Regions from separate parts of the Streptomyces sp. NPDC058092 genome, predicted to be linked through region 3. Evidence: riboswitches for the same ligand, from Rfam matches in the RefSeq annotation. Region 3 holds a riboswitch; each other region holds the start of a gene.

Region 1 (4,535 bases), on a different contig from region 3:
GGGGCGCCGGGCACGACGACTCGGGGCTGCTGCTGCTCGCGCCGGGGGAGTCGTACGTCACACCTGTCTTCGCCGGCCTGTGGAGCGCGGCGGGGTTCGGCGGGGCGAGCCGGGCCTGGCACGCCTGGCAGCTGGCCCAGGTGATCCCGGACGCAGGGAGTCTGCGGCCGGTGCTCTACAACTCCTGGGAGGCGACGGGCTTCGACATCGCGCAGGAGCAGCAGCGCGCCCTCGCCGAGCGCGCCGCCGCGATGGGTGTCGAGCTGTTCGTCGTGGACGACGCGTGGTTCGGGCAGCGCACCAGCGACCGGGCGGGGCTGGGCGACTGGACGCCGAATCCGGACCGCTTTCCCGGTGGGCTGGGGCCGCTCGCCGACGAAGTGCACGGTCTCGGCATGCAGTTCGGTATCTGGGTCGAGCCGGAAATGGTCAATGCCGACAGTGATCTCTATCGTGCACACCCCGACTGGGTACAGCACTTCCCCGGGCGGGCCCGGACCGAGTTCCGTAATCAACTGGTGCTCAATCTGGCCCGCGCCGATGTGCGGGAATATCTCTGGGAACAGCTGGACGCACTGCTCTCCGGCGCGCGCATCGACTATGTGAAATGGGACTTCAACCGCTCCTTCACCGACGCGGGCTGGCCGGGCGAGGAGTATCCGCAGAAGATCTGGATCGAGCATGTCGACGCCCTGTACGCGCTGATCGACCGGCTCCGGGCCGCGCACCCCTCGGTCGCCTTCGAGTCCTGCTCGGGCGGCGGCGGCCGGATCGATCTGGGGATTCTGTCCCGTACGGACCAGGTGTGGACCTCGGACAACACCGACCCGCTCGACCGCCTCGCCATCCAGGAGGGCTTCGGCCAGATCCATCCGGCCCGGGTGATGGCCGCCTGGGTCACCGACAGCCCCAACGTCCAGCTCAACGGCAGGGTCAGCTCACTGCGCTTCCGTTTTGTGAGCGCGATGGCCGGTGTGCTCGGGGTCGGTGGTGACCTCACCGAGTGGAGCGAGGACGAACTGGCCGAGGCGCGGACCTGGGTGGATCTCTACAAGGAGATTCGGCCGGTGGTACAGCACGGCTCGCTGTACCGGCTGCGTGCCCCGCGTGGTGGGCTCAGCGCGGTCCAGTACGTCCACGGGGACGAGGCCGTGGTCCTGATGTGGCTGGAGGCGCAGCGGTACGGGGAGCGGCCCCCGGCCCTGCGACTGCGCGGACTCGACCCCGCGGCGACGTACACCTGCCTGGACACGGGGGCGGTGCACCACGGTTCGGTACTGCTTCATCAGGGGCTGCACACCGGGCTTCGGGGGGATCTCGACGCACGGGTGCTGAGGCTTCGGCGCGAACGATGAGCATGACATGTCCGTAATGGGTTGATTTGGCCGAACTTGCCCCATATGTACGGCAGATGGTTGCCCGCTCGTGAGCGGGATCATATCCGTGACGGTGCGTACTGGCGGGGCGGCCGGGTATTCCGTGCGCGGCGCGGAAAGCCAAGATCCCTAATCCACGGAGTGTGACCGGAATTCAGCGCCGAATTCCTGGCGGGGATTCCGGAACGGAACCAGTGGCTTGTTCTTGCCGTCCCGACTCGCTTACGGTCACCGTCAATCCGGACGGACCGCCTAATCCTGCCGCCGCCCGGAATTCGCATCCACTCATCGTGTGGCAGGAGCGGGGGAACCAGGTAGGCCGCCGATCGGAGAAATCCGGCCGGCTCGGGGTGAAGTCGCGCTCAGCGCGGCCGGGCATCTCCAGCCCGAACCCGACAGCTCACCTCGTAGGCGCCGGAGAGGAAGCACTTCATGCCCATATCGGGTAAGCACCGTCGTACGAAGACCCGCGCCATTGCCCGTGGCGTCGTCGCCGCAGGCGCCGGCGGCGCCGTCATCGCGCTGCCGCTGCTCGGCGCCACCGGTGCCAACGCCGCCCCGGCCGCCGCCCCGCAGTCGGTCTCCGCCGCCGCCACGCACGCCACTCCGGCCAAGCCGGTCGCGCAGAAGCAGACCGCCACCACGACGTACTCCGTCGTCTCCGGCGACTGGCTGTCGAAGATCGCCGCCGAGCACAAGATCGAGGGTGGCTGGCAGAAGCTGTACCAGGACAACCGCGAGGTCGTCGGCGACGACCCCAGCCTGATCCTCCCGGGCATGAAGCTGACGCTCGGCGGCAAGGCGTCGGGTGACTCCGCGCCCACCGGCGCCGGTACGGGCGCGGCCCTCCCGTCGAAGGCCCCCTCGATTCCCTCGTCGGTCGCGAAGAAGTCCGCCCCGGCCAAGTCCGCCCCGGCCAAGGTGTCGACCGTCACGGAGTCCAAGACCTCCGCCCCGGCCGCTCGGAGCAACAGCTCCGGCTACGCGCACCCGGTCCCCGGCAACCACACCACCGGCTACCGCGCCTCCGGCTCCAACTGGTCCAGCGGCAGCCACACCGGGATCGACTTCCCCGTCTTCACCGGCACCAGCGTGAAGTCCATCACCTCCGGCACCGTCGTCACCGCGGGCTGGGGTGGCGCGTACGGCAACCAGGTCGTCATCAAGCACACCGACGGTCGCTACTCGCAGTACGGCCACCTGTCCTCGATCTCCGTCTCGGCGGGCCAGTCCGTGAGCACCGGTCAGCAGATCGGCCTCTCCGGCGCCACCGGCAACGCCACCGGACCGCACCTGCACTTCGAGGTCCGCACGGGCCCGGCGTACGGCTCGGACATCGACCCGATCGCCTTCCTGGCTTCGCACGGCATCTACGTCTGAGCCGAACGAACGGGCAGTTGACCAACACGGTATGACCTGAGCAACACAGCAGGGGCGGTGCGCGGCGGCGCACCGCCCCTGCTGCTTATTCCCCCTTTACCAAAACCTGACCGGGTGGTCTATCTCACCACCCGTCAACCCCTTATTACGGTCGCGTAGGTCACATTCGGCGGTGCAGGATAAGCGTTTGTGGCAGACGATTCGAGAAAAAATCAACGTGGCGTCATCAACCGACATGGCGTCATCGGGTCGTACGCAGCGATTGGCGACAGCTTCACCGAGGGAGTGGGTGACCGCGGTCCGGACGGGACCTTCGTCGGCTGGGCGGACCGTTTCGCGGTACTTCTCGCGGACCAGCTCCCGGACCCCGATGCGGAATCGAGCACCGACGGCTCCGCGCACGGGAATTTCAGGTACGCCAATCTCGCCGTACGCGGACGCCTCCTCGACCAGATCGTCGAGGAGCAGGTGCCGCGCGCCAAGGAGCTCGCACCCGACCTGGTGAGCTTCTGTGCGGGCGGCAACGACATCATCAGGCCCGGCACCGACCCCGACGACGTGGCCGAGCGCTTCGAGCGCGCGGTCGCCGAGCTGACCGAATCGGTCGGCTCCGTGATGGTCACCACCGGCTTCGACACCCGTGGCGTTCCCGTGCTGCGTCATCTGCGCGGCAAGATCGCCACCTACACCGCCCATGTGCGGTCCATCGCCGACCGCTACGACTGCCCGGTCCTCGACCTGTGGTCGCTGCGTTCCGTCCAGGACAGGCGTGCCTGGGACGACGACCGGCTCCATCTGTCGCCCGAGGGACACACCAGGGTCGCGTTGCGCGCCGCCCAGGTCCTCGGCCTCGATGTGCCGGCCGACCCCGACCAGGAATGGCCTCCGCAGGCACAGCGCGGCACGCTCGAAGTACGGCGCGACGACATCCACTGGGCGCGCGAGTACCTGGTGCCGTGGATCGGCCGACGGCTGCGCGGCGAGTCCTCCGGAGACCACGTCGAGGCCAAGCGGCCCGACCTGCTCCCGCTCTAGACCCGGACTTCGCACATGGGGTTTCAGGTTTCCAGCCAGCGGGGGCGGGTTTCGTCGATGCCGAGTAACTCGAGGAGGTGGGCTTGAACACCGCGGGTGATCAGAATGGTTGGCGGGTCGCTGGTTGTTCCGGCTCGTATCCGCAGGCCGGCGAGGTGGTAGAGGATCATGCGCCCGGTCGGGCGGACGGCCCGGTTGTCGGGGTAGAGACCGCGCATCGTCTGATTGCCGCCGAGGGCCTGACGGACTTGGCGTTCGATGAGGCAGAACACCAGCAGGGCCAGGCAGATCACGGTGATCAGAGCGCAGATCCTGCGGTTGTGTTGCAAGAACACCGGGGCCACGGCGAGCGGGCCCTTGAAGTCGCTGTAGCGGCGCTCGACCATCGGCTGGCCCTTGTGGCGCACCAGGACCTCCGCCGCGTCGGCCTCGGTGGGATCAAGGGTGCTCAGCAGTGCGTACCAGCCGTCCGCTGCGGCTTCCCGGGCCAGGATGTCCTGGTCGAAGTGCCAGGTCAGGGTGGGGCGTCCGGCTATGTCGGCGCCGATGACGGCAACCAGGCAGGAGGCGATGCGCCGTTTCTTGACGATCACGCCAATCCGGGCGGCGACCTTCTCAGCGGTGCTGTAGTAGCGGCTGCCGCAGGAGCGCTGGAGCTTGTCCAGTTCCTCACCAGCCTGCTGAAGGCGCCGGGCCCGGGCCGCCTGCTGGGCTGTGGCGTTGGCGGTGGAATGGACCAGGATC
Region 2 (4,535 bases), on a different contig from region 3:
AGAGGCTGACGAACGTGCCGACGGCCGAGTTGGACCAGGCGGCGACCATGGTGTTGAGGTCGCCCGAGGTCAGGGCCGCGAGGTCCGGGGCGCCGAGCGTGATGGCGATGACCGGGACGAGGATGACCGCCGTGGAGATCGCGAGGGTGGCGAGGACGGTACGGGCCACGTTGCGTCGGGGATTCTCCAGCTCCTCCGAGAGGTAGACGGCCGTGGAGAAGCCCTGGGTGATGAAGAGCGCGATCGCCAGCCCGGAGACGACCATCATCGCGGTGACCGTGGAGCTCGTCCCACCCGACGAGGCGACCGAACCGTGCACCAGCGCGGAGGCTCCGCGCTCGGAGTGCGCGAAGCCGAGAACGGCGACGACGCCGGCCGCGATCACTTCCAGGACGAGGAAGATGCCGGTGATCCACGCGTTGGCGCGCAGGTCCAGGAGCCCTGCGAGGGTGGCGAGCACCATGACTCCGGCGCCCGCGAGGGGGGCCGGTATGTGCACCACGGGAGCGAGGTAGTCGGCCGTGCCCATGGCGATGACCGGGGGCACGATCATCACGACCAGCAGGGAGAGCACGAAGACGAGCCACCCGGCCAGCCGTCCCGCCATGGTCGACACCATGGCGTACTCACCGCCCGCACTGGGGATGAGGGTGCCCAGTTCCGAGTAACAGAAGGCGACCGCGATACAGAGCAGCGAGCCGATGCCGATGGTCAGGGCGGTGTATGTGCCGAGGCTGGAGAACAGGTCCGGTACGACCACGAAGAGTGTCGAAGCGGGCGTCACGCAGGAGAGCGTGAGCAGTGTTGCGCCCACGACGCCGATGGAACGCTTGAGCTTCTGTGGGATGGGGCCGGTCGCGGGGGCCAGCGCCTGGGGAGCGCTGAGCGTTTCGGTCATCGTGCGATTCCGATCAACAGGTGCGGTGACTGAGCGCGGGAGCGGTATCGCCTCCAGACGAGGACGTGGTGAGTGGTTTCGTCGCTCCCAGCGCGACATGCAATCCTGACGAGTTCCGCAGGTCAAGAGCTGTTCACCTACGGAATTCGTTGTTTCGGCGATCCGATCCAACGGTTTGGCGTTGAAAGTGCGTCATCCTGTTGGCGATCGGCGGGTGCGGGAACCGCAGCGAAATCCGGTGGAAAGTTTCGCCCGTTCCAGAATCCGGAAGGGTGTGGGCGTCCCGGAGCACCGCGGCGCGCGGACGGCTGAGGGTGCGCGTCGACCGGGCTTCGGGTGCCCACACTCCGGCTGCGGGTGCGCATCCACGGACTTGGTGCCAGCCTGGAGTCATGGCTTGGGCGTCATGGACGACTCGCGGTGTGTTCTCCGGGCATGGTGGCGTGCTGACGGACGAGGTCGGCGTCCTGTCCGGGGACCTGACGGTTCACACGACCTGGGCCGATGACGTAGCCCAGGTGACTGTGCAGTACACGGGTGCGATCGACTGGTTCACCATGTCGGGCAGCCCCGTGCCGTGCTGCTCCGAGGACGACAGCCGACGCCTTCACGACGCGGTGGTGAAGTCCGTCCGTGAAGGAGCAGCGGCCACGGTTCCCAGGCCACCGCTCCGGAGGCCGGAGTAGGTGCCCCTGGAAGCGGCCGAACGGCGGTCCCTGACCGGCGGGTGCGGTCCTTCACGAGGGGCCTGCTCGGCGCCCCGTGAACTCGTGAACCCGTCGGTCCTGAACCGCCGTCAGGAGTCGTTGTGCGTCAGTAGGCGCCGAACACGTTGTCGATCGAGCCGTACTTGTCGGCCGCGTAGTTGCACGCTGCGGTGATGTTGGCGACCGGGTCGTAGCTGTCCATCGACGTGCCGGGCACGTGGTAGGCACGGAACGTCGGGGCGATGATCTGCAGGAGCCCCTTGGACGGCGTTCCCTTGGCGGCGTTCGAGTCCCAGTTGTTGATGGCCCTGGGGTTGCCGGAGGACTCGCGCATGATGTTGCGGTGGATGCCGTCGTAGCTGCCGGGGATGCCGTGCTGGGCCATGACGGCCAGCGATTCCTTGATCCAGCCGTCCAGATTGTTGGTGTACTTGGCGGGGGCGGCGGGGGTCGATACCGCGACGTTGTTCACGGCGGATACGCCAGTGGAAGCGCTGGACCCGGCCTTGGCGCCGATGGTCAGCTTCATGCCCGGGTGAATCAGGGTGGGGTTGTCACCGATGGTCTCTCGATTGTCCTCGTACAGCTTCTGCCAGCCACCGCTGACGGAATACCCCTTCGCGATCTTGGAAAGGGTGTCACCCGAGATCACTGAATAGGTGGTGGGCGCGGCCTTCTGTACGGAGATTTCCTTGGCGGTGGCGGCGGCCGGCGCCGTGGCCTTTTCGGCGGTGGCAGCCTGGGCCGGCGCGGCCGAGGCGAAGCCGGCGCAGAACAGCGGCAGCACGAGCGCGGCTCCGCCCGTGGTCGCGGCGATGAAACCGCGGGTCAGCGAAGTGGGCTTGCGACGGCGGTACTTACCCGTGGTGGGCATGGCGAATTCCTCTCCGTCGCCTACGAGGTGAGCTGTCGGGTTCAGACTGGAGATGTCTGGCCGCATGCAATTGCGACTTCACCCCGAGCCGTTCCGGATACCGGTTCGGCGGCTTACCTGGGTCCCCCGCTCCTGCCGTACGTGACTGGGTTGGATTCTCGGACGGCGGCAGGATTCGGCGTTCCGTCCGGATTGACGGTGACCGTAGGCGAGAAATACCGAAGGGAACAAGCCCCTATTTTTTGATCACAATTCATTTGCAAGATCGAATCACGGAACGGGAAGTAAGCCACCTCACATCGCAATGCCAAATTTCCTTGCACAGAAGGGAACCGGGTGGCGCGCCACGACATCGCGAGGCCTGAACGTGACTCACGCCACACAGCGTCAGAAAGGGGCATTTCGGGCAATGCTCAGAGATCGCAACTCCCCCTAAATGCCTCTTTGTTGCCCAAGAGCTCATGTCTAACGAAATCGCACATATTAGACATTTGACTGGCTCTTCGCATGTTCTCGCTCCGGTGCACCGCCGTCGGGCCGGCCACACCCGGCAGGACCGGCCGACCGTCCGCGCGTGCCACTCCCCCGCACGGCACCGAGGCGTTGCCCTCCGCCCGCCGGATCGTTAAGATGTCGAGCTGTCCTGTTGTCTCCGATAGAGGTGGACGTTGCGCATCTGAGGTTCGCGATCATCGCGCCGTACGACTCCGGTCGTGCGCCCGTCACGCAGTAGCAGTGTTTCCTCCTGCCCGTGACCCCGCGTGGATGCGACCTCGGTGCATGAGCCGTCCCTCGATCTTCTGGACCGCCGTACCTGTTCCCGTTTCGGTCGCTGCGTGGTGCTCGCATACGAAGCCCCCTTCACCGCGCTCACGACTGCGAGGATCACCATGGCGACACCCACCACCCCCAGCGCCTCCCTCACCTGCTCCGCCCTGTCTTTCCAGTGGCCGGACGGCACGACCGTCTTCGACGGGCTCTCGCTCAGCATCGGCCGGGGCCGCACCGGCCTCGTCGGCAACAACGGCGCGGGCAAGTCCACACTGCTGCGCCTGCTGGCCGGCCGGCTGTGCCCCTCCCAGGGCTCGGTGACCGTCGGCGGCAACCTCGCCCACCTTCCTCAGAACATCACCCTCGACACGACACTGCGGGTGGACGAGGCCCTGGGCATCGCCGAGCGTCGCGACGCGCTGCGCGCCATCGAGGCCGGGGATGTGGACGAGAAGCACTTCGAGACGATCGGCGACGACTGGGACGTGGAGGAACAGGCCCTCGCGACACTGGGGTCGCTCGGGCTCGGATACCTGGAGCTGGACCGCACCGTGGGCCAGATGTCCGGCGGGGAGACCGTCCTGTTGCGCCTGGCCGCCCTGCTGCTGGAACGGCCCGACGTCCTTCTGCTGGACGAACCGACCAACAATCTCGATGTGTTCGCGCGCCGCAGGCTCTACGACGCAGTCGACAACTGGCGCTCCGGAGTACTGGTCGTGGTCAGCCACGACCTCGAACTGCTCGACCGCGTGGACCGCATCGCCGAACTGCGCGCCGGGTCCGTGAGCTGGTACGGCGGTGGCTGGTCGGCCTACCAGGAGGCCCTGGCCACCGAACAGGAGGCCGCCGGGCGGATGTTGAGGGCCGCAGAGGCCGACGTGCGCCGGCAGAAACGCGAACTGGAGGAGACCCATGTGAAGCTGGCCCGCCGTCAGCGCCAAGGCAGGAAGGCGGAGGCCGACGGAGGCCTTCCGAAGATCCTCGCCGGACGCCGGAAACGGTCCGCGCAGGAGTCCGGGGGCAAGCTTCGCGGCGTCCACGAGGAGCGGCTCAGCGAGGCGCGCGAACGCCGCGAGGAGGCCGCGGACGCGGTACGCAACGACGCCGAGATCCGCGTGAGCCTTCCCCACACCGCCGTTCCCACCGGCCGCGCCGTGCTGAGCCTGCACGAACTGCGCCCTCGGTTCGGCAGGCTGCGCCAGGGCAACCTCCAGGTGCACGGGCCCGAACGCATCGCACTCGTCGGGCGCAACGGGGCCGGCAAGACCACGCTGCTGCGCACCCT
Region 3 (4,535 bases):
GCGAGGACGGGGCCGCGCGCGGTGCCGCGGTCGGCGTGGCCGGCGGAACGCACGCCGTCCAAGCCCTCGTAGGCGGTGCGCTCGGCCGGGGACAGGGCGGCGAGGAGCCGTTGCGCGTCGGCCAGTTCGGCCCTGATCGTCGCCTTGTGTTTCTTCAGTTCGGCCTGGCGCGATGCCAGCGCCGCCAGCTTGCCCTTGGCCTGCGAGCGCAGCTGGGCGATCCGGACGACCTGCCGCTCCACCTCGTCGACCCCGGCGGCCTGGCGGTCGCCGATCCGGTCGACGTACGACGCGCGCTCCAGGTACTGGTCGGGGTCGGAGGAGAGCGCCAGCTGTACGGACGGGTCGAGGCCGCCGGTGCGGTACTGCGCGGCGGCGAGCGAACCGAGTGCGTTGCGCGAGGCGTTGAGGCGCTCGGTCCTGCGGGCGGCCTCGTCGCGCAGGGTGTCGACGGCGTCGGCGGCGGCGGTCGCCTTTTCCTTCGCGCCGTTGTACTGCTCGGTGGCGACCTCCGCGTCGTGGTAGAGCCGGTCCACCTCGGCCTTGATCTGGGCGGGGGTTCGCTGGGGGTCGGCGTGCGCCGACCCCGGTAGTACGGCAGCGGTGGCGGCCCCGGCGAAGGCGAGGGCGGCCGCGGTGCGGGCAGCAGAGCCGGTGTACGGGCGCTGCTTGGGTTTCCGGTGCGCTGCCACGGGGGCGTGCGTCCTTCCTGGCGACTGCCCGTCGGGGACTACCGGCGGGCCCGCCGGAGGTCCGGCGGCGGGTCGCCAACGGGGGAGCGGCCCGCCGCCGGATCTCCCAGCGGGGTGACCGGTGTGCCGTCCGGGTGCGGAGCGGCGGTGAGGCCGGTCACCTGGTCAGGACGCTAAACCCGGGGCACGGGGAAGAGTCGTAATGACGCCTATTGCCCGAATTTGGCGCGGCACTGTCGCCAATCGATCGGAAAAATTGCACCAGAGTCAGGCAATTGGTGCAGACGCGAGCGAAGCGGCAGGAAGCCGTACCTGCCTGCGGAGTGGTGATATGGGCGGGGCTAGGCTGCGGCCTCATGGACGTACTCATTCATGTCTTCGTCGCCCTGCACATCATCGGTATCGCCTCTCTGCTGGGCGGTTTCCTGACCCAGATGAAGGCGATGGGCGCGGGCACGGCCCGGTTCGTTCCGGCGATGCTCCACGGCGCGCTGACGATGCTGGTCACCGGTGTCGCACTGGTCGGGCTCAACCAGGCCGATGACAACCCCGTGAACAACATCAAGATCGGGGTCAAGCTGCTGCTCCTGGTCGTCGTCCTCGCGCTGGTCTACATCAAGCGGGACGAGGAGAAGGTCGACAAGGGCGCCTTCTCGGCCGTGGGCGGGCTGACGCTCGCCAACATCTTCATCGCCACGCTCTGGACCTGAGAACTGGGGCCTGAGGTCGCTGCCCTGGGGCCTGGGGCCTGGGGTCTGAGGTCGCTGTCCTGGCGCCTGGCGCCAGGCGCCAGGCGCCTGAGGCCTGGGGCCTGAGCCGGACCCGGGTCCTGAATCGGCCGGGGCGCGGGCGGGCCGGGGCGCGGGCCGGCTCACGCCCCGGCCGATGTCGGCTCACGCCCCGGCCGATGGTCACGCGAACCGCTAGGCCGGCCGCACGCTGCCGTAGATCGGCATGTAGTAGATCGACTCCTCGCGCACATTCGCCCCCGGCTTCGGCGCGTGGATCATCATCCCGTCGCCCTTGTAGATGCCGACGTGGCTGATGTCGTCGTAGAAGAAGACGAGGTCGCCCGGGCGCAGGTCCGCCGTCGCGACCCGGGTGCCTGTTTTCACCTGGTCCCAGGTGGTGCGCGGGATGTCGACGCCCGCGGCCTTCCACGCCGCCTGGGTGAGCCCGGAGCAGTCGTACGAGGACGGGCCCGTCGCGCCCCAGACGTACGGCTTGCCGATCTGGGCCCGGGCGAAGGCGAGGACCTGCTCCGCCTTGGCGGTGGCGCTGCTGTCCGAGCCGGTGCCGGCGCCCGTACCGCTGCCCGTGCCCGTACCGCTGCCGGAATCCGCTTCCTTCGCGGCCTCCGCGGCCTTGCGGTCCGCCTCCGCCTTGGCGGCGGCCTGCTGCTTGGCCAGTTCCTCCGCCTTGCGCCGGGCCTCCGCCTCCTTCTTCCGCTCCAGCTCCGCGAGCCGCGCCTTTTCCTCGGCGGTCAGCTTCGACAGCAACGCGCGCGCCTCGCCCAGCTTCTTCTGGACGTCCTGCTTGCTGGTGCGCAGCGTGGTCTGCGTCGTGGTCAGCGTCTCCAGGCTCTGCACCGCTTCGGCACGCTTCTTCGCCGCCTTGGTCTGCTGCGTACGGAAGTCCGTGATCGCCTTCTGCTGCCGGCTGGTCATCCGGTCCATCAGCTGGCTCTGGTCGAAGTACGACTGCGGGTCGTCGGCCAGGAAGAAGGTGGCGCTCGGCGCGATGGTGCCGCTGCGGTACTGCGCGGCCGCGTACGTGCCGAGCGTCCTGCGGGCGTCGTTGAGCTGGTCGGCGCGCTTGGCGACATCATCCAGCAGGGCGTCGACCTTGGTGCGCTGGGTGGCGGCGGCTTCCTTCGCCTGGTTGTACTGCTGGGTCGCGGTGCCCGCCTGCCGGTAGAGGTCGTCGACCTTCTTCTGGACGTCCTCGATGCCGGGTTTCGGGGCGGGGGCGGCCGTCGCGCTCTGCGTGGAGAGCAGGGTCACGGACGCCAGTGCGGCCGTCGTGAGCCCGACGGCCGGTGCGGTGGTGCGCATCCGGGTGCGCGGTTTGCGATGCGACGCCAAGGTCGGCATCTCCTTCCGTGGACCGCCTACCGGGTTAGCTGTCGGGTTCGGGCGGAACGGAAGGCTGCCCTACGGTCCGCATGGGGAAAAGGACCGATTCACCCCGGTACTGCGTGTGGGTCCCCGGTTCCGAACTCCCACGAGGGCAGCCCGGATTCGGCGTGGGCGCCCGCTCGGCGTGGTTCGCCTCAGGGGGTACGGGCCGCCCGGACGAGCACGCTAGCCAACCCACGGTGCTGCTGTGAAGGTTGATGTTCGATATGCCCGATACATTTTCGTGACCTCGGCGAAGTGGGGCGGCAGGGGCGGACGGAGGCCCGGAATTCCTCACCGGGAGTGGGTGTCCGCTCTCTTTGCGTGCCCGGTCGCGGGGTGGGGCGGGCACGCGGCCCGGGTGCGGTTCGGCATGCGGCCGTCGTGTGTCGTTGCGGCGGCCTAGACTCGACAAGCGATGAGCAGCCTCTTTGACGACAGCTTCCTGGCCGGCCTCCAGCACTCGGAGGAAGAGCCCCCGCCGCCCCCCGAGGACTCCGCACCCGAAGCGGTGCCGGAGGACCTCTTCGCGGGCGTATTCGACGGGCCCCCGCCGCCCAGGGAGGCGTACTACCGCGACGGCGCGCACCGCCCCGTCATCGACCCCGCGGCGCTCCTCGACGGGCTGAACACCGAGCAGCGCGCCGCCGTGGTCCACGCGGGCTCCCCGCTGCTCATCGTCGCCGGGGCGGGTTCCGGAAAGACCCGGGTGCTGACCCACCGGATCGCCCACCTCCTCGCCGAGCGCGGGGTGCACCCCGGCCAGATCCTGGCGATCACTTTCACCAACAAGGCCGCGGGCGAGATGAAGGAGCGCGTCGAGCAGCTCGTCGGACCGCGCGCCAACGCCATGTGGGTCATGACCTTCCACAGCGCGTGCGTACGCATCCTGCGCCGCGAGTCGAAGAAGCTCGGCTTCACGTCGTCGTTCTCGATCTACGACGCCGCCGACTCCAAGCGGCTGATGGCCCTGGTCTGCCGCGATCTCGACCTCGACCCGAAGCGCTTCCCGCCGAAGTCGTTCACGGCGAAGGTCTCCAACCTGAAGAACGAGCTGATCGACGAGGAGACCTTCGCCGGCCAGGCATCGGACGGCTTCGAGAAGACCCTCGCCCAGGCCTACGCGATGTACCAGTCCCGGCTGCGCGAGGCCAACGCGCTGGACTTCGACGACATCATCATGACGACGGTCCACCTGCTCCAGGCGTTTCCCGGCGTCGCCGAGCACTACCGCCGCCGCTTCCGGCACGTCCTCGTCGACGAGTACCAGGACACCAACCACGCCCAGTACACCCTCGTACGCGAACTGGTCGGCCCGGCCGGCGAGGTCGACGCCCCCGCCGAGCTGTGCGTCGTCGGTGACGCGGACCAGTCGATCTACGCCTTCCGCGGCGCGACCATCCGCAACATCCTCCAGTTCGAGGAGGACTACCCGGACGCGACCACGATCCTGCTGGAGCAGAACTACCGCTCCACGCAGACGATCCTGTCCGCCGCCAACGCGGTCATCGAACGCAACGAGAGCCGCCGCCCCAAGAACCTCTGGACGAACGCCGGCACCGGCGCCCGGATCACGGGCTATGTCGCCGACACCGAGCACGACGAGGCGCAGTTCGTCGCCGAGGAGATCGACCGGCTGACCGACGCGGGCGACGCCAAGGCCGGCGACGTCGCGGTCTTCTACCGTACGAACGCGCAGTCCCGGGTCTTCGAAGAGATCTTCATC

What was found. Region 3 has a riboswitch for cyclic di-AMP ahead of ACFVV1_RS26460 (NlpC/P60 family protein). Riboswitches for the same ligand answer to the same signal wherever they lie in the genome.
Region 1: it holds a riboswitch for cyclic di-AMP, as region 3 does, so the genes downstream of both, ACFVV1_RS39255 (peptidoglycan DD-metalloendopeptidase family protein) here and ACFVV1_RS26460 (NlpC/P60 family protein) in region 3, are expected to answer to the same signal.
Region 2: it holds a riboswitch for cyclic di-AMP, as region 3 does, so the genes downstream of both, ACFVV1_RS24250 (transglycosylase SLT domain-containing protein) here and ACFVV1_RS26460 (NlpC/P60 family protein) in region 3, are expected to answer to the same signal.

What each region holds. Positions count from the first base shown of each region.
Region 1 is NZ_JBHVSY010000045.1:6,161-10,695, forward strand. Features, by position in the region: gene ACFVV1_RS39250 (alpha-galactosidase) at 1-1,355, shown strand, start outside; cyclic di-AMP (ydaO/yuaA leader) riboswitch at 1,649-1,803, shown strand; gene ACFVV1_RS39255 (peptidoglycan DD-metalloendopeptidase family protein) at 1,809-2,756, shown strand; gene ACFVV1_RS39260 (SGNH/GDSL hydrolase family protein) at 2,946-3,791, shown strand; gene ACFVV1_RS39265 (IS1634 family transposase) at 3,815-4,535, opposite strand, start outside.
Region 2 is NZ_JBHVSY010000015.1:93,747-98,281, forward strand. Features, by position in the region: gene ACFVV1_RS24240 (APC family permease) at 1-898, opposite strand, end outside; gene ACFVV1_RS24245 (hypothetical protein) at 1,291-1,584, shown strand; gene ACFVV1_RS24250 (transglycosylase SLT domain-containing protein) at 1,712-2,479, opposite strand; cyclic di-AMP (ydaO/yuaA leader) riboswitch at 2,484-2,670, opposite strand; partial or broken gene ACFVV1_RS24255 (ATP-binding cassette domain-containing protein) at 3,370-3,984, shown strand; partial or broken gene ACFVV1_RS24260 (ATP-binding cassette domain-containing protein) at 4,105-4,535, shown strand, end outside.
Region 3 is NZ_JBHVSY010000017.1:162,775-167,309, forward strand. Features, by position in the region: gene ACFVV1_RS26450 (NlpC/P60 family protein) at 1-692, opposite strand, end outside; gene ACFVV1_RS26455 (hypothetical protein) at 1,049-1,402, shown strand; gene ACFVV1_RS26460 (NlpC/P60 family protein) at 1,616-2,785, opposite strand; cyclic di-AMP (ydaO/yuaA leader) riboswitch at 2,784-2,948, opposite strand; gene pcrA (DNA helicase PcrA) at 3,228-4,535, shown strand, end outside.